Regions from separate parts of the Nocardia sp. CA-119907 genome, predicted to be linked through region 2. Evidence: riboswitches for the same ligand, from Rfam matches in the RefSeq annotation. Region 2 holds a riboswitch; the other holds the start of a gene.
The links. Region 2 has a riboswitch for ZMP and ZTP ahead of ACQP2D_RS19930 (phosphoribosylaminoimidazolecarboxamide formyltransferase). Riboswitches for the same ligand answer to the same signal wherever they lie in the genome.
Positions count from the first base shown of each region.

Region 1: it holds a riboswitch for ZMP and ZTP, as region 2 does, so the genes downstream of both, glyA (serine hydroxymethyltransferase) here and ACQP2D_RS19930 (phosphoribosylaminoimidazolecarboxamide formyltransferase) in region 2, are expected to answer to the same signal.

Region 1 covers NZ_CP192091.1:1,493,264-1,504,578, reverse strand. Annotated here, with positions in the region: gene ACQP2D_RS06875 (PPE domain-containing protein) at 1-560, shown strand, start outside; gene ACQP2D_RS06870 (ESX secretion-associated protein EspG) at 560-1,297, shown strand; gene ACQP2D_RS06865 (hypothetical protein) at 1,380-1,817, shown strand; gene ACQP2D_RS06860 (TetR/AcrR family transcriptional regulator) at 1,918-2,517, opposite strand; gene ACQP2D_RS06855 (MBL fold metallo-hydrolase) at 2,586-3,335, shown strand; gene ACQP2D_RS06850 (hypothetical protein) at 3,414-3,719, opposite strand; gene glyA (serine hydroxymethyltransferase) at 3,912-5,207, opposite strand; ZMP/ZTP riboswitch at 5,322-5,406, opposite strand; gene ACQP2D_RS06840 (TetR/AcrR family transcriptional regulator) at 5,456-6,025, opposite strand; gene ACQP2D_RS06835 (PaaI family thioesterase) at 6,192-6,668, shown strand; gene ACQP2D_RS06830 (nitroreductase family deazaflavin-dependent oxidoreductase) at 6,700-7,149, shown strand; gene ACQP2D_RS06825 (DUF885 domain-containing protein) at 7,177-8,373, opposite strand; gene coaA (type I pantothenate kinase) at 8,550-9,482, shown strand; gene ACQP2D_RS06815 (hypothetical protein) at 9,515-10,093, opposite strand; gene ACQP2D_RS06810 (isoprenyl transferase) at 10,272-11,060, opposite strand.
Region 2 covers NZ_CP192091.1:4,518,117-4,529,431, reverse strand. Annotated here, with positions in the region: gene ACQP2D_RS19935 (carboxylesterase/lipase family protein) at 80-1,570, shown strand; ZMP/ZTP riboswitch at 1,781-1,860, shown strand; gene ACQP2D_RS19930 (phosphoribosylaminoimidazolecarboxamide formyltransferase) at 1,884-3,032, shown strand; gene ACQP2D_RS19925 (LysR family transcriptional regulator) at 3,372-4,277, opposite strand; gene dapA (4-hydroxy-tetrahydrodipicolinate synthase) at 4,350-5,243, shown strand; gene ACQP2D_RS19915 (methyltransferase domain-containing protein) at 5,602-6,369, opposite strand; gene ACQP2D_RS19910 (hypothetical protein) at 6,918-7,568, shown strand; gene ACQP2D_RS19905 (hypothetical protein) at 7,593-7,739, opposite strand; gene ACQP2D_RS19900 (LCP family protein) at 7,781-9,352, opposite strand; gene ACQP2D_RS19895 (aromatic prenyltransferase) at 10,122-11,024, shown strand; gene ACQP2D_RS19890 (PPOX class F420-dependent oxidoreductase) at 11,279-11,315, shown strand, end outside.

The DNA of each region.
Region 1 (11,315 bases), 3.0 Mb from region 2:
AGACGCAGGAGCCCGCCAAGACGGAGGAGTCCGGTACGGCGGAGGAGCCCGGTAAGACGGCCGACACGGGAAAGACCGAAGCCGTTGCTCCACAATCGGTTTCACCGACGCAGCAGAGCGGTTGGCAGACCACACCCGCTACCACACATACCGCCACGACCACGACCACGCCAACGACGATCGGTGCGCAGCCGACCTCGCCGATCACCGTCACTTCGGCCGGAGTCACGCCGGGCACCGCGAGTCCGAGTCCCTCCGCTACTTCCCCGAATCCCAGCGGCGCATCCGGGAGCGGCGCGACAACACCGAGTCCCGGCAAGTCGGTCCCGGGAACCACCACTCCGGGAGCGGCAACCACACAACCCACAACCGGTACGCCGAGTCGGGTGGGCGCGCCAGGGGCCGCCGGGTACTCCGGGATGTTTCCGCCAGGGGCCCGTGCCCGACGCGGAGAGGACGGCGAGCACAAGGCGGCGGCGTACCTGCGCACCGAGGAGCACGGCGAGGAGCTCATCGGCGAAGTGGAAAAGACCGTACCGCCCGTGCTCGGGGCGCAATGATGACGCAATGGACCTTGTCCGCCGAGCAGTTCGCGGCGGCCTGGTTCGGTACCGGCCTGGATCGCATGCCCTTTCCGTTTCGCTTCACCAGCCGTTTCCCCGGACTCCACGAATATCGTGCCTACCAGCGAAAATTCCTGGCTGAACTGGCTCATGCCGACCACGCGCCGCTACAGCGCGCCCTGCAGGTGCTCGCCCGACCCGAGTGGCGCATCGAACTGTTCGGCATCGATAACACGCGCGGCGCGGTCGAGATGCGCGCCATCGGCTGCGCCACCCGCAGCGGACCCGGCGTCATTGCCCTGCAGGCCCCCGCACCGGACGGCGGCCGGGTGCGGCTGCGCCGCGTCCGCGCCGACCAGCTCGCCACCGAACTGATCCGCCTGCTCCCCGATCCGACACCCGGCACCGCGGCCGAAAAAAGCTACCTCCTGGACGATCTCAACGACGACCGCCCCGACCTCTTCGGCAACGCCCCCGCCCGCGCCATCCAAGACCGCTACCGCCGCTTCTGGCGCCAACCCTGCGATACCAGCGGCATCGCGACCGTCCTGGTCGGTGCCCGCAATGCCGAGCCATTGCGCACCGGCAAAATCCGGTGGATCGACACCGGGGACGGCCGCTACTGCGAGGTCCCCGCCAACCGCGCCCTGATGATTCGCCCAGCCAGCAGCGCCGACATCACGCGGTATCTCGACGAGTCCATCGTCCGCGCGAAAGCCCGCATGGACCAATAGGATCCGCGTGCCCGATGGCCCGCACCGCGGTGGGAATACCCATGTGGTTCATGGCAAGTTGGGCGCTCGATAGGTTTATGGGATGACAACCGCCGAGGAAATCGAATCCTATCTAGTCGAGTATCAGGAGGCGTTGAGCGCGTTCGACGCGCAGCGTTCGGTCGCGCAGTGGGGTGCGCCGGGAACCATGGTCACCGACGCTTTCGTGGGATCCGTCGCCACCACCGCCGAGATGGCGAAGGGCCTCGAGCAGTCCTATCCGCTCTATCAGGCGCTCGGCCTGGCCAGCGTCGATCACACAGTGCTCGAGCATGTCGATCTCACCGACCGCATCACCCGCCTGCATGTCCGCTGGCACTTCTACGACGTCGAAGGCAATCTGCTGACCGACAGCGATTACGAATACCTGCTGCGCCGCGATGACGATGGCCAGCTGCGCGCCTATGTCGCGGTCGCCATCGACGAGATGGAGAAGATCGCGAAGTTGGCCGCCGCCAAGGGCATTCAACTGCCATCCTGAATTCGTCGAACCGAATCCAGGACCGATGACAACACGCCCGCCACGGAATCGCGGCGGGCGGGCATTGCCCGGACCTGTTCCGTCCCAGCTGCTTCGATGGCTACTTTCGAGCGGCAGCCAGATGGGCCGCCACCAGTGTGTCGATGAGAACATCCAGGTCGAGCCAAGGAAAGCTGGGCCGGTCTTGACGCAGGGTGATCAGGCCGTGCATGGCGGCCCAGAGGCAGCTGGCGGTGGCGGTCGGGTCGACGCTGCCACATGCCTCGGCCGTATCGGCCAGTAGGCGGAACAGCGGTAGGCCGGGCATCTGGGCATCGGTGGGTTCCCATCCCGGGGTGCCCGCCGTGCCGAACAGCACCCGATAGTGGCCCGGATTCCGCAGGCCGTATTCGCAATAGGCGCGGCATATTTCGGTGAGGCGGGTGGGGCCGTCCGCCGACGACGCGGCCGACAGCGCGGCGCGCAGTTCGGCGAATCGGACCTCGTATACCGCGGTCAGCAGTTCCCGCCGATCGGCGAAGTGCAGGTACACACTCTGCGGCGCGATACCCGCGGCCCGCGCGACCGCGCGCAGCGATAGCGATTCCTGGCCGTCCAATGTTTCCAGCAGGCGACTCGCCGCCGCCACCAGTTCCGCGCGCAGACGCCCGCCCGCGCCGCGGGGGTTGCGATCCCTAACGGTGCTCTTCTTCGCCGTCACCTTGACAGGCTAACAAGACGGGTGTCAACTGACAACGTAAGCAGACACCCGTCTTGTTAGGAAACGCCATGTCCGTCACCGCGACTCGTGTCGTCCACGCCAGCGTGCTGCTCGATTTCGGCGGCGCCCGCATCCTCACCGATCCGTGGCTGTCCGAACGCCGCTTCTACTACCAGGGCGAGCCGCGCAGCATCGCCACCGCCGCCGACCTCCCGGAACTGGCCGGCATCGCGATCAGCCACGCCCACTACGACCACTGCGACCTGGGCGCGCTACAGAGTTACCCGGACAAGAATGTGCCGTTCGCCGTCGTGCGCGGCCTCGCGAAACGGGTGCGGGCGGCCGGATTTCGCAATGTCGTCGAGTTGGATCCCTGGCAGACAACACATCTCGGCCCTGTCGAGGTGACCGCAACGCCTGCTGGTCACGGCATACCCGAGGTCACCTTCGTACTGCGCGCCGACGGCCACACCGTCTTCTTCGGCGCCGATACCCTCCGCATCGCCGAACTCGACGAAATCGCGAACCGCTTCAAGGAATTGGATCTGGCCCTGCTCCCCATCAATGGCCTGCGTATCCGCCCGGCGTTCAATCACCAGGTTGTGATGGATGCCGCCGAGGCCGCCGATCTGACGCGCGCGCTGCGCCCCCGCCTCGCCGTCCCCATCCACTACGCGTTCAGCAGCGGCCCACTCGGCGACCGGCTGATGACCAAAGCCACGCGCAACCGCCCCGACCTCTACCGCGACGCCAGCGCAGACGTCGCCCCAGATACGACCGTGCACATTCTCGACCCCGGCCGCACGCTAACTCTGTAGCACTGAATCAGCGTCGGCTGCGCCAACGGAGTTCACGAAGCCGACGCGGCCGGGAACCAGCGCTCTCGAGGGCCTGGTCTACCCGGGGAAGTTGGAGACGTATGCGCCGGTGGCCGAGAAACCTTCCACCACGTCGCCACCGAGGCAGGTGATCCGCTCGGTGGAGTGCGGCTGGAGTGACTGGGTCAGTGCGTTCAACTCACCATCGCAATATCCGTAGCCGGTCACGCGGTACACCTCATCGGTGTCGTTGTCGCACAGGTCGGCACTGCAACTGACGCCCGGCGCTACCTCCTTGGCGCTTGCCACCGGAGCACCGACCCCGAGCATCGCCGCCGCGAACACCGCGATACCCACACCGAATACGTACTGACGCTTCACCATTCAACCCCATTGCCGGATATTCACCGACAAAGGTAAGCGCAATCCGCCCTTGACACAACTGCTGCGACATACGTCCCCGCGACCGGGCACGCACCGAACGAATTCGCCTGGAAACCCGGTCAGCGCGCACACAACCGCAGGTTTGCTATTGGCGCGGAGCCGAATTCCCAGGCGAGTCGAAACGAACTGTGATCAGCCGAGCAGACGCCAGTCCTCGAGACCGTTGTAGAGCGGCAGCTCCCGCGCCAGCTTGCTGACCCGGGCGCGCAGCGCGTCGACATCGGCACCACCCGCGAGCGCGGTGGCGATGATGTCGGCGACCTCGGTGAACTCGGCATCGCCGAAGCCACGGGTGGCCAGCGCGGCGGTGCCGATGCGCAGGCCCGAGGTGACCATCGGCGGACGCGGGTCGAACGGAACGGCATTGCGGTTCACGGTGATTCCGATTTCGTGCAGCAGATCCTCACCCTGCTGGCCATCGAGTTCGGAGTTGCGCAGGTCGACGAGCACCAGATGGACGTCGGTGCCGCCGGTGAGGACGCTGATGCCCTTGTCCTTGACATCGGCGCCGCCGAGCCGCTCGGCCAGGATCTTCGCACCGGACAGGGTGCGCTCCTGACGCTCCTTGAATTCGGCACTCGCGGCGATCTTGAACGCCACGGCCTTGGCGGCGATCACATGCATGAGCGGGCCGCCCTGCTGCCCCGGGAATACCGAGCTGTTCAGCTTCTTGGCGTACTCCTGCTTGGCCAGGATCAGGCCGGAGCGTGGACCGCCGAGGGTCTTGTGCACGGTGGAGGACACCACATCGGCGTAGGGCACCGGCGAGGGATGCAGACCGGCGGCGACCAGACCGGCGAAGTGGGCCATATCGACCCACAGCTTGGCGCCGACCTCGTCGGCGATCTCCCGGAACGCGGCGAAGTCCTGGTGCCGCGGGTAGGCCGACCAGCCCGCGACGATCACCTTCGGACGTGCGGCGAGCGCGGTCTTGCGCAGCTCCTCCATATCGATGCGGTGGTCTTCCTTGCTGACCCCGTAGGAGTGCACTTCGTAGAGCTTGCCGGAGAAGTTCAGGCGCATGCCGTGGGTGAGGTGACCGCCGTGCGCGAGGTCGAGGCCGAGCAGCCGGTCGCCCGGCTCCATCAGCGCCATCAGCACCGCGGCGTTGGCCTGTGCGCCGGAATGCGGCTGCACATTGGCGAATTCGGCGCCGAAGAGTTCCTTGGCGCGGTCGCGGGCGAGGGTCTCGACGACGTCGACGTGCTCGCAGCCACCGTAGTAGCGGCGGCCCGGATAGCCCTCGGCGTATTTATTGGTGAGCACGCTGCCCTGCGCCTGCAGCACCGCGCGCGGCACGAAGTTCTCCGAGGCGATCATCTCGAGGGTGTCGCGTTCGCGGGCGAGTTCGCCTGCCATCGCGGCCGCGACCTCGGGATCGAGCTCACCGAGAGATTGGGTATTGACAGAGGCGGTCGTCTGCGTCACCTGATCGAGTCTATTGGCCGTCCGCGCCGCGTCGATCAGGGGGTTCTGTGTCTCGGTGTGCATCGCAACCTCCGTGGTCCGGATGCCCCGGGGTGCGCACCCCGAAGCCCTTGAGCCCGGCACCCAGGCGCGCGGTGCGGGGCGAGGGTGCTTCCCGGTGGTTGCTTCCACCTCGAGTGCGCCAGTCGCGTCCGACCATCTTATCCGTGGGTACGCGACGTGCCGATACGCCTCTGCCGGCCCGCGCGTCAGGCATCGGGCACGGCGGACCGCAACAGCGCGGTGAGGTGGATCTGCGCGTCGTCGAGGGGCCGAGTGGATTTCAGCGCCCGGGATTGAATGATGGCACCCTCCAGTGCGCTGATCACGAATCCGGCCAGTGACCGCGCCTGCTCGACCGATAGACCGTTATCGCACAATGCGCTCGCGAGCCGGTCGGTCCAGTCGGTGAAGGCGGCGCCCGCCGCCGCCTGCACACCCGGTTCGGATTCGGCGAGGGCGGCACCGACGATGGGGCAGCCCGTGCTGAACGAGCTGCGCGTGAGGGCGCGCTGCCACCAGTCGGTGAGCGCGCTCGCCCATTGCGCGGGCGCGCCCTTCGCGGTGACCTTGTCCATCACGACGGCCAGGCGCGCGCCCGCCGTCTTGGTCGCGACCTCGACCAGTTGGCTCTTACCGGATGGAAAGTGCTGGTAGAGCGAATTCCGGGAGGCACTGCTGCGCTCGAGCAGGGCGGCGAGCCCGGCGGCGTGCACACCCTGCTCGCGAACCAGCTCGATGGCGCTTTCGATCAGTCGGTCGCGCGGGCCCGCGGTCATCGGCGTCCTCCCTGGGCTGTGCTCATTGTTCGCGCACTCATGGTTGCGTGAACCGATCGGTTCATGCTCCAATCATGACAGATGTGGACCGATCGGTTCATCGAAAGGACGGGATTTTATGAGCGAGCGCAGCGAGCGAACATCCAACACAGCCACATCGGTGGTCATGACGGAGCCGAGCGCTGGCGAGGCGCAGTCATGGGCACCGACCGACCTGGCCCAGCTGTCCGGACTCGAACTGCTGCGCACCGCGATGACGGCGCAAGGGCGGCCGCCGTTCATCGGCGATCTGCTCGGCATGGAGATCGAGCAGCTCGAGCACGGCGAGGTGGTCTTCGGGCTGCGGACCCGCCCGGATTTCGCCAATCCGCTCGGCACCACGCACGGCGGCATCTGCGCGACCCTGCTCGATTCGGTCATGGGCTGCGCCGTGCACACCACCCTGGACGCCGGCGTCGGCTACACCACGCTGGAACTGAAGATCAACTACATCCGCGCGGTGCCGACCGCCGGCAGTCGCCTGATCGCGACCGGGACCACCATCCACGTCGGCCGCACCACCGCCACCGCCGAAGGCCGAATCGTCGACGACCAGGACCGTCTGGTCGCACACGGCACCACCACCTGCGTCATCTTCCGCTGAGCGGACCCGCAGGCCGACGAAGGAGAACACCATGAGTGAGCGCAGCACCGCAGCGACCGTGCGCAAGTTCCGGCGCGAACGCCTCATCGGCCGCTATTTCGTCAATCCCGCTGTCGGACTGCTGGATCGGATCGGCATCCGCTCCGCGTTGCTCGCCGAACTGGAGACCACCGGCGCGAAATCCGGTCAGCCACGCCGCGTTCCGGTGACCGTTTCGATCGACGACGAGGGCGCCTGGCTCATCTCCCAGCACGGCCACCGCGCGGGCTGGGCCCGCAATATCGCCGCGAACCCGCAGGTCCGGCTGCGTCACGGCGAGCGCTGGTACACCGGCACCGCCGCCTTCGTCCCCGATGACAACGTGGTCGCCCGGGCACGCAGCTTCGCCAAGGGCCGCATCCCCGCCCAAGCCACGGCATGGACGATCAAAGCACTGGAATCGGATCCGATTTCGGTGCGCATCACATTCACCACGGCGTAGGTCGCCACAGCTGAGCGGGTATCGGGCTCATCTGGCGCGCAGACCGCCGGGGGTGAGGGGTTCGTCGAGGAGGCGGCGGAAGCGGTCGGCGCGATCGTCGGCGTCGGCCGCGCGGTCCAGCCAGCCGCCGAGCAGGCGGTAGCCCTCGACATAGGTGCTGATGTAGGCGCGCCACAGCGGTGAGGACAGGAAGCGCAGGGACTGGCGGGCGCGTTCGGGGGTGGTCAGGTTCCAGCGCTGCAGGAATCCGGCGACCTCGTCGGCATCGCGGTGCTGATCGTGCAGCAGCAGTGCGGCGTCCTGCCTGACCCCGAGCAATTTGGCCGATGCGTTCGAAAGCTGTTCCGCGCGTTCACCTTCGAAGCGCAGCCCCAGATCGGCGTAGATCTCCTGCGCCCATTTACCCCAGCCGGGTCCGACGATCGAGCGCAGCGCCAGATCCGCCAGCCCCTCCGCCATCAGACACTGCGGGGTGTTCACCAGGAACAGCGTCTGCTCGGCCTGCCCATTTTCGACCAGCCCGGCCTCCTTGCGGCAGTGCTCGGTGTGATGTCCGGGATAGGACTCGTGCGCGATGAGGGTGGGCAGATGCGCCATATGCTGTTTGAGGTCGGAGTTGATCGCCACCCTGGAGTGGTAGTTGCCCAGGTAGTAGTTGAAGCCGGACCAGGGCTTGTCCCCGACCACCTCATAGGTGACGTGCTCGTGGTCGGGCAGCGGATAACGCTCGCGCACCAGTTCCCGCAGCGCACCCGAGAATGCCTCGACGCAGACGTGCAACCGCTCCGGCGGAATCTCATCGGCCTTGCGGAACGCCGTCATCCGCTCGGCGAGCGGACCGTCGCCGGTCAGCACCTCGTCCATCTGCCGGTGCGCATCGCGATAGTCCTCGACATCCCCCGGTGCGATCTCGACATCGAAGTACGCCCGCACCTCGTCGACGAAGCCGATATCGTCCCCGGCGAACTTGCGTCCCGAACATTCCAGCGCCCGCAGGTGCACATCGAGGAATTCCGTCCGCTCCGGTGCCAACCCGGCGGCGGGCAGTGCCGCACGCAGTGCCGCGGCCCGCCTGGCCAGCTCGCGCGGCTGCGGTGCCGGCGCGTTCTCGACCTCGCGACGCAACGCCGGATCGCCGGTATACGCGTCGACGAACCCTTCCTCCAGCCGGTCGAATGCCAAGCCGAGTCGCAGGTACTCGGTCACGAGGGGATGCGCTTCCATGCCCGCCGACATTAGCCGCAATGGGCCTGCGTATCGACCGGTTACCACCCGGTAGGGCACCCCGCGTTTCACACGATGTTGACGCAGAGCAGAATTCGGCTATGCGAGAGCTGGACCGAATCTCATACCGTCGGCGCATCACGTATGCGTGTTTGCCGGAACGGAGTGTCGGGTAAGTGGCACGAATGAGCGAGCCGAGTCCCTATGTGGAATTCGACCGGAAACAGTGGCGCACCCTGCGTAAGTCGACTCCGCTGGTACTCACCGAGGAAGAACTGATCGGACTTCGCGGCCTCGGCGAACAGATCGATCTGGAAGAGGTCGCCGAGGTCTATCTCCCGCTCGCTCGTCTCATCCATCTGCAGGTCGCCGCACGTCAACGGCTGTTCGCGGCGACCGCGACCTTTCTCGGGGAGAAGCATCCCGATCAACAGGTGCCATTCGTGATCGGTGTCGCGGGCAGTGTCGCGGTCGGAAAATCCACCACGGCTCGCGTACTGCAGGCCTTGCTCGCGCGGTGGGATCACCATCCGCGTGTGGATTTGGTCACAACCGACGGATTCCTTTATCCGACCGCGGAACTGACCCGGCGCGGCATCATGCACCGCAAGGGATTTCCGGAAAGTTACGACCGGCGAAAACTGCTGCGCTTCGTCACCGAGGTGAAATCCGGTGCGGCCGAAGTATGTGCGCCGGTGTATTCGCATATCTCCTATGACATCGTGCCGGGCAAGTTCCACTGCGTGACTCAGCCCGACATTCTCATCGTGGAGGGTCTCAATGTGCTGCAGACCGGTCCGCGGTTGATGGTCTCGGACCTATTCGACTTCTCGATCTACGTCGACGCGCGCATCGAGGACATCGAAAAGTGGTATGTGCAAAGGTTTCTCACCCTGCGCCAGACCGCCTTCGCCGATCCGAACGCGCATTTCCACCACTACGCCGGTTTCACCGATGACCAGGCGACGGCCGCCGCACAGGAGATCTGGAACAACACCAACCGGCCCAACCTGGTGGATAACATCCTGCCCACCCGTCCGCGCGCCACGCTGGTGTTGCGCAAGGATGCCGACCACACCATCAACCGGCTGCGGCTGCGCAAGCTCTAGCCGCGGCGAACGCTTGCGGCCGCTCGAGGAGACTACAGCTTCCAGGCCGCGTCCAGCCGAGCCGCGACATCGATATCCCGGACCGCCGCGATATGCGGTTTGCGGATTTCGGTGGCGATATAGCGCGCCACGAACCGCCGGATCTCGTGGTCGACGCTGGCCAGGATGCGCAGCAGCTGCCCGCGCTTGGTGGCGGTGGCCACATTGATGCGGACATCGCTCGGGCGGGGCTCGGCGATATCGATGACGACCCGCAGTGGTTCGGCGGTGCGCACGGCCAAGTGCAGGTGGACATTGCCGTGGACGTGGAAGCGATGCCGGTCCACGGCGAGATCGAGCAGCAGATCGACATCGAGCGGGATGATCAGCTCGAAGGAGATGATGTCGTCGACATGCCGATGCAGCTTCGGCTCGCCGAGTCGCACCTGCGCGGCGACCTTGGCCAGCTTGCCCGGCCCGACGCCGATCGGCCCGAAATCGAAGGCGGCCCCGGTCAACTGGGCGAATGCGCCGGAAATGCGCTGCTCGGAGGCCGCGTACTCCAGGAACCGCCGACCGAACTGCTCATAGTCGATGTAAGGCGTCAGCCCATCCCCCCACGGCGGGTTCACTTTTCGTCCTCAGCTGAGGTCGCCGACCCAACCACAGCGGAGCGAGTCTTACGAGCGACGTTCGCGGCCCGTCTCGCGTCCGAGTCGTCGAAGCGTATGCGACGAAGTCGCGAGTCTCGACGGCTCGGACGCGAGACACCAGGGGGCCGCGAACACGCGGCGCCGCAGGCGCCACAAATCAAACACCGAAACGGCGATGTCGGGCGGCGTAGTCGCGCAATGCGCGCAGGAAGTCCACCCGGCGGAATTCCGGCCAGTACGCCTCGGTGAACCATATTTCCGAGTATGCGCTCTGCCACAGTAGGAATCCGGAAAGTCGCTGCTCACCGGAGGTTCGGATGACCAGATCGGGATCCGGCTGGCCGGAGGTGTAGAGGTGCTGGCCGATGGAGTTCACGGTGATCGACTGGACCAGATCCTCGCCGGTCTCCCCCGCGGCCATCTCCTGGCGGACCAGTTTGCGGACCGCGTCCGCGATCTCCTGCCGACCGCCGTAGCCGACCGCCACGTTCACGTGTACGCCATCGCGTCCGCTGGTGCGCTCGGCCGCGGTGCGCAGTCGCTTGGCGACCAGTTCCGGAAAGCCGTCCAGCGAACCGACGATGCGCACGCTCCAGTTCTGCTCCGGTGCGGACAGCTCCTCGACGACATCGGTGATCACCTCGAACAGCGTCTCCAGTTCGTCCGGATCGCGCTGCAGGTTCTCGGTGGAGAGCAGGTAGACGGTCACCATCTCGATGCCCTCGTCCGCGCACCAGCCGACGAGTTCGGCGATCTTCAGCGCGCCGACCCGGTGCCCGTGGCTCACATCGGTGAAGCCGTTCTCTCTCGCCCAGCGCCGATTACCATCACACATCACCGCGACGTGCCGGGGATGTTGTTTGCCCGCCAGCTGCTTGGACAGCCGGGCCTCGTAGATGCGGTAGGGCAAACCACGCACCTGACTCGGAAGCTCCACGGCGACCAACCCTACGCCCAACCGCTTCGATCCCGGCACCGGCTGTGTCGGATTCGCGGCGTTCGCGGTGCGCTCCATCGTTACGCCGCGCTACCACCTCTGGACCCGTCATTCCCGCCGCCGTGTTGGATTCGCCGCGTTCCCGGCGCCCTCCGTGAGCGCGCATTCCCTGCGGCGTATCGCCTCGACGGCCCGCACCAGATGCCTTCTGGCCCTCGCCCGCACCGCGGGTGACCCGGTACAGTGGCCGATGACCCACAACTT
Region 2 (11,315 bases):
TCCGAAGTTGTGCGAGCTGGTGGATTCTGTGGTCTGGCGGCGGTGCGGCGTAGAGAATCGAGTCGGACGAAGGAGACCCATGGAACCGATTGTTTCCGTCACCGGCGGCAAGATTCGTGGCCGGACGACCGATGGAGTGAGCGCATTTCTCGGAGTGCCGTACGCGGCCGCGCCGGTCGGGCCCGCGCGGTTTCGACTGCCGACGCGGGTGCCGGACTGGCAGGGTGTTCGGGATGCGCTCACCCATGGCGCCACCTGTGTGCAATCGCCCTATCCCCCGCCGATTCATGCGCTGATCGGCAGTGACGGGATACCGGGCGACGAATATCTGAATGTCAATGTGTGGACGCCGGATCCGGGTGGTTCGGGACTGCCGGTCATGGTGTGGATTCATGGCGGCGCCTACGTCCGGGGTTCCAATGCCAGGGCGATCTATGACGGTGCGGGGTTCGCGCGCGATGGGGTCGTGCTGGTTTCGATCAACTATCGGCTCGGCATCTCCGGATTCGCGGCGGTGGCGGACGCTCCGCTCAACCGCGGACTGCACGATCAGTTGTTCGCTCTGCGGTGGGTGCAGGAGAACATCGAAGCGTTCGGCGGGGATCCGAACCGGGTCACGATATTCGGTGAATCGGCGGGCGGGATGAGCGTGGCGACGCTGATGGCTTCGCCGCTGTCGCGCGGATTGTTCCGGCAGGCGATCATGCAGAGCGGCAATGGCTCCGCGGCGGTCGCCGCCGAAGATGCGCGCAAGCTGGCCGGTGAACTGGCCACCATGCTCGGGATCAATGCCGTCGCAGACGATTTCGGTCGGCTCGGCCCCGAGGGAATTCGCGCCGCGCAGGATAGGCTCACGCTCGAGTTGATGAGCGATCCGGATCCGGAGCGCTGGGGTTCGTCGATCATCGCGAGCGGCCTTGGCATCATGAGTTTGCTTCCCGTGATCGATGGTGAGGTGGTCGAGGGCAGGCCGCTCACCGTGCTCGGCGAGCAGCCCGATCGGGCCATGCCGTTCATCGCGGGATGCACTGCGGAGGAATTTCGCTTCTTCACGGTGCCGACCGGTGTCGGGGCTGGAATCACCGCGGAGACATTGCCTTTCGTCCTCACCCGCTATGGGTTGGACCCCGCCCTCGCGGATATCTATGGAGCCAACCGCCCGGCAGCCGCCCCCGCGGATATCTTCGCCGCGATAGTCACTGATCGGGCCTTCCGTTCCGATACCTTGCACCTAGCGCAATCGATCGCCACCGCGGGCGCGCCGACCTACGCCTACGAGTTCGCTTGGCCGTCGGGCATCGACGGGCTCGGCGCATGTCACGTACTGGAGGTGCCCTTCGTCTTCGATGCGCTCGACGGCGCACATGCACTGACCGGTCCCAACCCACCCCAGCCGCTCGCCGACGAAATCCATTCGGCGTGGGTGGCCTTCGCCGAACACGGCGATCCCGGATGGCCGCGGTTCCAGCCAGATACCCGGCTGGTGCGGATCTTCAACAGCCCGGAATCGGTCGACGTCAGTGATCCGCGTGAAGATGAGTTGGCGGCGTTGCGGAAGTCGGTCGCCTAGGGCAGGGGCTCGCCGCTGGAAGAGAGGTTGTGCGTTCGCTTCGCACAGTTGCTGAGAGCGTGGGTAACTCCCGACAGGTGGACATTGCCGCGAATACGGCAACTGTTTCAGCTTCGTCCTGCGGAAACGTGCTGCGACTCGCAGCGATATGCGGTGGTGTCTTCGCCGTTGTCAGGTGGGCACTGTCCGTGTGCCGCATCATGTTCTAAGGTTGGTGTTCGCGACTGGCGTCACGTGGATAGACCACGAGGAAGCGCACGATCGGAGCGTCGTCCGCCTGGGTGCTCCCGAACTCGAGTTCGGGAGCACGGCAATGGATTTGCGGTACGGCATGAATCCCCATCAGCGGGCCCGGATCATCGACGGCAGTGCCGGTCACATCCGAGTGCTGTGCGGGGTGGCGTCGATGATCAACTATCTCGATGCGCTCAATGCCTGGCAGTTGGTTGCCGACGCACAGCGCGCGACCGACATGGTGGCGGCCGCATCGTTCAAACACGTCTCTCCGGCGGGAGCGGCACTGAACGGGGCGCTCGACGAAACCATGCGCGAGACGTGGGGGCTGGGAACCGGGCAGCTGGGACCGCTTGCCGCAGCCTATGTCCGGGCTCGCGACGCCGATCCTCGATCGTCGTATGGCGACATGATCGCGGTCTCCGAGCCGGTGGACGATGAACTGGCTGAACTGCTGGCAACAGTGGTGTCCGACGGCATCATCGCACCGGGCTACGCGCCCGGTACCGTCGCGAAGCTGGCCCGCAAGAAGCGCGGCCGCTATGTCGTATTCGAGATAGACCCCACCTACCGCCCGCCGGCCACCGAGATTCGCACCGTGTTCGGTGTTGCCATCGAGCAGGACCACGATCGGCAGCCGATCACCGCAGACCTGATTCGCTCCATCGAGGGACCCGCACTCACCGATGCCTCGACCGCGGATGCGTTACTGGGCATGATCACGGCCCGCTACACCCAATCCAACACGGTGGTCCTCGTGCGTGACGGCATGACTGTCGGTGTTGGGGCCGGGCAGCAGTCCCGTGTCGATTGCACCGAGCTCGCCGGAGCCAAGGCGCGAACCTGGTGGCTGCGTAGGCATCACAGCATTCGGAACCTCCCCCTGCCAGCGGATCTGCCGCGTCAGCAGCGGTTGAACTGGCAGATCGCCCTCGCCGCCGGCACCCTCACCGCAACCCAACACCGCGAACTCGCAGAACTGCTCACCCAACCACATCCTCCGATCGAGGCTCGGCAACGCGCAGCATGGAGGCGCCGGCTCAGCGGCATCACTCTGGTCTCCGACGGTTACCTCCCGTTTCGCGACAATATCGACGTCGCCGCCGAACACGGAGTCGCCGTCGTCGTCGAACCGACGGGCGCCCTCCACGGCGACACGATCGCCGACGCCTGCCGCGAACATCGCCTAGCACTCGCCCGCACAGAACTCCGCCTGTTCCACCACTGACCCGAACATTCACGCGACCGTCCGTGTCACCGGGTGGCTCGGTGACGCAGGCGCTCTGGCCGTGTACGGGGTCCGGCTCCCGAGCTACCCGGTTGTCGCAAGCCGTGTCCGTCGGAAGCGTCGGGTGACCGGGCGGATAAGGTCGGTTGACCCCGAGAGCAGGACTGCTGTCATCGTCGCGAAGTCTGCGGGGCGCAGATGTTCGGCCTCGCCACCCCGGATGTCCGCCTCGCGTAGCGTTCTCCAGCGACTACTGCTTGATACACCGACGCGTGCGGGTAGCGCCGGTTACTGGCTGCGGTGGATGGTGGTGTTCGGTAGCCGAGTCGGCACGTGGGCTCAGTGTGATTCGAGCACGCGGGGTGACGGTTCGCTGGAAATTGTTGTGGCGGAAGCACGTAATGCGGTGCGGGCCGCGATCACGGCCGGGTGGGTGCCGGTGCCTCGCCGGTAGGCCAAGTGGGTTTTGCGGCGTGTCGGCAGGGCGGTCAGCACCACGTTGGGTGGTGGGGTGCGTGCGCCGAGTTGTGGGACGAGGGCGACGCCCTGTCCGGCCGCGACCAGTGCGAGGACGGTGCTGAAGTCGTCAACGTGGTGGCGCACCCGTGGCGTGAATCCGACTGCCTGGCAAGCCCGGATCGTCATCGTGTGGCAGAGCGTGCCCGGTGTGCCGACGATCCAGGAGGCGGTACGGTGCTCGGATAGTGGCACGTCGGTTCGGGCGGCCAGGTAGATCGTCTCCTCCAGCAATGGTTCGGTGTCCAGGGCGGGATCGGGCTCGGCGGGCACATAGTCGTACTCCTGGACCAGTGCGATATCCACTATGTCGGTGCGCAACGCGTCCGGGACGGTCGCCGGATCCAGTTCCGTCACAAGCAGTTCCAGTCGCGGATGGTCTCGGCTGAGCGCGATGAGGGCCGGGGACAGGATGGTCGCGACTGCCGTCGGGAAGGCGCCGATGCGCAGCGTTCCGGTGAGCGCGGCGCGGGAGGCCGCGAGATCGGCCGTGGCCTGCTCGAGCGCGGCGAGAATGGTCTCCGCGTGTTCGACCAGGGTGAGCGCGGCGGGTGTGAGGATGACGCGTCGTCCGGTTCGCTCGAGCAGCGGCACACCGGCTTCCCGTTCCAGCGCGGTCAACTGCTGGGAGACGGCCGACGGCGTATAGCTCATCGCCTCGGCGACCGCCGCGATCGTCTTGCGGTGGGCCAATTCGCGCAGCAGGCGCAGCTTGCGAACATCGAGCATCAGCTCAGCTTATGCTTATCTGAACAAATGTGAACTGGACCTGAAGCATCGGCGCGCGGCAGTCTGGGAGCCATGACGCTCACCGGCCTGTTCGTCCCACTGATCACGCCTTTCTCCGCCAACGGCGAATTGGCTGCCGATGCCCTTGCTGGTCTCACCCATGACGTACTCGAGAACGGCGCGACAGGAATCGTCGCCCTCGGTACCACCGCCGAAACCGCCACCTTGACCCCCGATGAGCGCCGCCGCGTCCTCGACATCTGCGGCACCGTCTGCCGAGAACGCAACGCCCCGTTGATCGCCGGTGCGGGCACGAACTCCACCGCCGCCTCGGCCGAAGCCCTCGCCGCTCTCGGCTCCACCGTGACCGCCGCGCTCACCGTCGTCCCGTACTACACCCGCCCCTCGGAAGCGGGCGTCCTCGCCCACTTCCGCCACCTGGCCGCCGCTAGCCCGGTCCCCCTCATCATCTACAACATTCCGCACCGCACCGGCCGCACGCTGAGTCCCGACACCCTGCACCAACTGGCCAGCATCCCGAACATCATCGGCTTCAAACACGCGGTCGGCAGCATCGACGACACCACCATCACCCTGATGAGCGCCCTCCCATCGGATGCTTCCGTCCTCGCTGGCGACGACCTGCACGCCGCCCCACTCCTCGCCCTCGGCGCATCGGGCGCCATCCTCGCCAGCGCCCACCTGGCCACTCCTGCCTTCGCCACCCTGATCCGCCTGTGGCACAGCGGCCCCATCCCGGAAGCTCGCCGACTCACCCACCGCCTGACCCCCCTCTCCGCAGCCCTTTTCGCCGAACCCAACCCCGCAGTCATCAAATCCGCCCTAGCCGCCCAAGGCCGCATCCCTACTCCCTCCGTCCGCCTCCCCCTCCTCCCCGCCTCCCCCGAAACCACAGCCTCCGCCCTAGAAGCCCTGGCTCAAATCCCCACGTCCGTCCCCGCCTGACCACCAGCACTTCATCCCGGTGCCCGTCATCTTTTGCGATGTCATGCGACAGCGAAACCGTCCTCCAGATATGCCGTCACGCCCTCGGCGCGAGCCCGGCGCGCTGCTGCCGCGCCGAGCCAGCACGTCGGGAAGTCGCTTCGCGGCCTCGACGCCATCGCGCCATGCCCGGCTTCGAAGCTCTTCCGCCTGAAGGGGTATCGCCGCTGTCTGATCGGCGCTGATGCACTCCATCGTTGACGAAAACTACAGGGACACTTGGTGGCCAATGACTAAGCGTCGTCGCACAGGAGCTGCGGGACATGATTGCAACCAGGGAACTTCAGTGCGACGCCACAGCGTCTGCAATAACTAGGCGCTATCGGATCCCGACCAGGACGCGGTCGTCGCCGTACTGCCACACGATTCCGGCTTCGGCCAAGCCCGCGTCGTACGCGAAGGCGATGTAGTCGTGGACGGTAGGTCGGTCGTGAACCGTGTCAGCGAATCCCCCGTCGCGCAGGCGCACCAGGTCGGCGAGTTCAGGAGCGCGGTCGACCGCGGCCCACCACGCCTCCCAATCCTCCGAGCATGCAGTTCCCACCCGTTCGGCGCGGCGGGCGGTCATCGCTCTGCCCAGCGCGTCCAGCCGCGAGCCGGTCGCCCCCTCGTAGAAGTGGTCTCCGTTGATGAACAGACCGCCGGGTGCGAGGACGGCCGCGCAGGTCCGGATCAGCGCGCGCAGCGGTTCACGGTTCATCCAATGCAGAGCAGTGGTGCTCACGAAGGCATCGGGCGCTCGATGCAGTCGAAGTCTGTCGAGCCAATCACGCTCGCGCAGATCAATGTTCACCGTACGGAATCGCGGTGACCCCAGGCTCATCTCGGCCAAGGCCAACAGAAGCGGATCCACGTCCACGCCGACAATCGTGGCGGCGGGCATTCGCGTGAGCAGCCGGTCCGACAGCGTTCCCGGCCCGACGCCGAGGTCGACGATCAACGGGTCCATCCGGCCGACGAGTTCGGTCAAGACGTCACCGATGACCTCGAACCGCTGTTCGCGATCGGGCATGTAGTGCTCTTGCTGGCGATCCCACCGGTCGATCCAGTACCGCGCTCGCGATATATCGAGCTTGCTAGTCGTCACACGAATCCTCCTCGAAGGTAAGGTATTTCGCGCAGCCTGCGATAACCGCCGCCCAGTCGGCTCCGGTCGGTGTGGTTCGAGGCATCAGCATAAGTGCGCCGAGCCCAAGATCAGACCATTTGGTCCGGTTCGGAGCGAAAAGACTTCCTCGAGCGCTGACGACCCCAGCACATCCGTCGGTCGCGCCGCGAGCACCATCACAGTGCTTCTGCGGGCCATTGTCCTGGATCGGCACAGATCGCCAATCCGACAGCCGGGTGCGGCAGTGTCGAATAACGCCGGACACCGGAACCGGCTGACCAGCAATATGGCCCACCGGTTCGACTATCACGCGCTGATAGTTCGATCGCTTCCGAATCGCGAACGGAACATGGACCCGCCGCGGTGCGGGGCAGGGTTGAGAGCCTGCCAGTGGTAGATGCGCCGAGTTCGAATCCCGGATTCCACACCAAATGAGGCCGCCGGAGATGTTTTCGTGCCGAACACCAGCGGTATGCCTGCTATGCAGCACAATTGGACGCGGATGAAGGTTCGGCCAGAGGTAAGTCATGAATATTCGCAAGACACTGCTGGTTTCAGTGCTGGCACCGTTGTTGGTTGCCGGCTGCGCACATGACGGTTCGAAAACCGTCGCGCACGCGGTGATTCAACCCCCTGCCGCGCAACAGACCTTGCAGGTGCCGGTCGGTCCCGGTCCTTCCGGCACGTACACGGTGCAGGCGCAACCGGCTCCGGGCAGCTGCCACTACCGCAAGTCCGGCGACGGGCAGTCGCTGCCCGATCCTGCGTGCACCCCGGGCGCGATCAATCCGAAGGTTGCCGCGGACAACCTCGGCGACACCATCTGCAAGGGCGGATACACTTCCTCGATCCGTCCACCGGCCAACATCACCGACCGGGAGAAGGGCGCCAACGCGAAGTCCTACGACTACACCGGCCCATTGCATGACGCCGAGTACGACCACCTGGTGTCGCTGGAGCTCGGCGGCGACCCCAACGACCCGCGCAACCTGTGGGTGGAGCCACCGTCCCCCGATCACAAACCGGGCGCGGGGCCGAATAATCCGAAAGACGCCGTCGAGAACAAGTTGCACACGCTGGTGTGTTCCGGCAAGGTCGCCTTGACCGACGCTCAGAACGCCATAGCCACCGACTGGACCACGGCCCTTGCCATCGTCGGCCACCCCGACGGCAAGTAGACCACCCGCCATATCGGTGGGGTATCAGCCGCGCACGGTGGAGAACGCCGCGCTGCCGATACCCGCGACCAGGCAGTAGCCGGCGAACGGTGTCAGCTTCTTGGTCTCGAAGTACATGGTGAGGAACGTGACCGAGACACAGGACATCGATTCCAGATACGTGATGGCCACGCGCTTTCCTGTCGAGGGTCGGGGCTCGAATGTCCGGCTGGTCAGTCCACGCAGGGAACGTTGGATCCGATGCTGGTGGTGACGGGTTTGCCGGAGTCGGGTGCCTCGTCGGCGGGTGTGGAGGTGGTGGCGCCGGTGGACGAGGTCCTGGGCGATCCTGTGCCGGTCGAGGTGGTGGAGCTCGATGATGATGTGCCGGAACTCAATTCGTCGGGCAGGGTGAAGTCGCTGCCGATCACGATCTTGATGTGGCCGGGGTCGAGGTTCTTGGAGGCGGTCGTCGGTAGCCCACCGAGTAGATCCGCGGCCTGGGTGGCATCGGTGTCGGCGCCAGTGCCGTAGTAGACGACCGAGCTGGAACCGTCGGTGTAAGCGGCGTTGCCGATGGTGCCTTTCTGGAATCCCTTGTCGGCCAACGTGGTCGACACTTTCGCGGCCATACCCGTCGCGCCGCCCGCGTTGACGACGTCGACGGTGCTGGTGGGTGTGGTCTTGGGTGCGCTGGGGGGAGCGGCCTGCACACCGAACGCCGTGCGCACCGCCTTTTTGATGGCGGCCGGGTCGATGATGTTGACGTCTTGGCCGTCGACGGTCTGGTATCCCTGCACGGGCAGGGTCTGAAATTCGATCGGAATCGAACCGGCCTTGCCCATGGTCTGCGCGAAGTCGAGCACATTCCAGCCCTGGGAGAGCACCACATCGTTCTGTGCGGCGTTGATCAGCTGCTGCATCTTGCCGATGTTGGTGAGTGTGCCGGACCCCTTGAGCTGCTTGGCGACCGAGGTGAGGAACGCCTGCTGGCGGTGGGTGCGGTCGAGGTCGCCGTTGTCGAGTTCGTGGCGCTGCCGGACGAACGACAGCGCGTTGGCGGCATCGAGATGTTGGGGTCCGGCCGGGAACACCGCGCCGGAGTAGTACTCGTCGTTGACGGCGTGGTTGAGACACACATCGACACCACCGAGAATGTTGGCAAGGTCGTAGAAGCCGACGAGGGAGACCTCGGCGAACCGGTTGATCGGTACTCCGGTCAGTGCCTTCACGGTTTGCACGATGGATTCGCGACCGGCCTCTCGGCCCTGGCGTTCCAGTTCGACCTTGTCTTTGACGCCCTGGTTGGCGAGCTTTTGCTCGACAGTCACCTTCTTCAGCCCATAGGCTTCCTTGATCTTGGCGTGGTCGTAGCCGGGGATCCCGGTGACCGCGACGTAGTCGTCGCGGGGGATGGAGAAGGCGGTGATCTTCTTCAGATCCTTCGGAATGTGTACCAGGATCAGCGAATTGGCGTTGTAGCCGCCTTCGCTGCCGTCACCGGCGTGCAACTGGTCCATGACGTCTTTGGGCAGATCGTTGCCGTTGCGGTCTTTACGTGTGTCCAGTCCGATGAGCAGGATGTTCATATCGCCGTCGAGCGCGGCGGCGTCTTCGGAACTGATCGCCCCGGACCGGTCGAACCCGTCATCGACGGCGCGCTCGGTGTAGTACGCGAATCCGGTGCCCGAGACGACGACCACAGCGGTGGCGGCCACCACCAGGCGCACGGCGGTCCGTGCGACCTTGGCCTGCCACGACGACGATTGCGCGGACTGGGGGCGACGGTTGGGCCGCTCCGGCACATACCGGTCGGTTGGGCCCTCGGCGGTGTCGGTCGCCTCCGCCCGCGGCACACGTAGACCACCCGAGCCCACTGCGCGTGTTCCGGCACCGCGGGTCACCGTTCCCGAGCCTTCGCGTGCAGCGCCCGCGCCCGATCTCCTACGCTCGGCACGCGACGTACCGCGGTCTCCCGCACGTTGCGAACGCCGGGCGCTCTCGGCGCGGGCGGCCACCTCGCGAACCCCCTCGACAGGCGCTTCCGGCCGAGCATGACGACCACCAGACCTGGGAACCACGACCGGGATCGGTTCGGTTTCGTCACTCATCCAAGCCTCACATCACTGTGCCACGCGGAATCGCCGATACTTTTCGCCGGGTTGAACCATCCTGCACGACGTCGATGCCACAAGCAGATTCCGAGCCGCGTGCTTCACCATCGGCGCTCTCTTTCTACAGTGTCGATAGGTCGCGAAGTCTGCCGAAGTGCCGCTGAGCGCAGGCTGAAAGTGTGTTGCCACTCACAGAGCCGGCCGCTCTGGCGTTCGCGTAGATCTGGTAGCCGTGTTTGCCCGGCAGGATGACGTCGAGCACCAGCACGTCGAAATCACCGGTCGCGGCCAGTTCCAGTCCGTCGATTCCGTCGTGCGCGACTTCGAGGGCTACGTCGCAGCGTAAAGTGCTGTCTGCGTTCCGGATTCGACTCTGACGAGCTGACTGGCTCTGTGGCCGATAGGGATTGGCGAGGCCGGATCGCGATAGTCGTAGCACTCATCTTCGGAAGGACGCATGTTGACCACAACCGAATCCGAGCTGGAGGGTCTCTATGCGGCCATTGAGAAATCCGCGCGGCTGGTGAACGTCCCCTGCGCGCGAGACACTGTCTGGCCCACCCTGACCGCATACGGCACGATGCTCACGCAGTCCGTGATCTCTTTGCGAGTGGTCACCGAAGCCCGCCGCTCGGGAGACCTCGACTACCGTTTTTTGACGCTGCCGAGAGACGTCGACCCTTACGACATCGCTCTTTCGAACAAGCTGATTTCCGAGACCGATCATCCGGTTGGCGCTCTACTGGACCAGGTCCGGAAACAGTGCCCTATCGACAGCTACGGGATCGACATCGGTGTAGTCGGCGGCTTCAAGAAAATCTGGCCGTTCTTTCCTGCCGATGGCATGCAAAAGGTATCGGAGCTTGCCGCACTCCCGGCCATGCCGCCAAGTCTCGCCGAGCACGCCCGCCTGTTCGCACGTCACGGCTTGGAGGACAAAGTCGGCTTGCTCGGGATCGACTACTACGACAAGACGATGAACGTGTATTTTCCCGGACTGCCGGCCGACTACTTCGAACCTCGCGCCATCGTGTCGCTGCACCGAGAAGCCGGACTTCCCGACCCGAGCGATCAATTCCTCTCGCTCACCGAGAAAGCATTCGATATATACGCCACCATAAGCTGGGAATCTCCACGGATCGAGCGCCTCTGCTTCCCCGTGATAACACCGGACCCGACAACGCTCCCGGTCCCGATCGACCCGCGCTTCGAACAACTCGTCGACAAAGTTCCGATCAGCACGACCGACCGCCGATTCACCTATGCCGCCACCTCGTCGCCCAGCGGAGAGTCCTACAAATTCAGTTGGTTCTACCAATGGCAACCCAGAATTCTGGACAAGATGAAGACGTCCGATTCATAGAACTGCCAATAGGGCGTTCTCCGTGGCGATCCCGCCACTTCTCCTGCAGCCCGTCAATGGCGGTGTGATCGGAGGAAGTAGCCTCCGGCGAACCGGCCTCCCGCTACACCTCCTCGGCCCCCGCCAAAGCCGAACTCGCCTGGGAGCCACGACATCCCGACATCGGCGCGACGCCCTTCCACCAGCCCACGTCATCCTGAACCAAGCAAAGGATGGCGCGGTCGCTGCCGGAGGCATCCCGCTAGGCTTCATTGGTGACTTTCACTACGAACGAGCAGCAGTTCCTCGCGG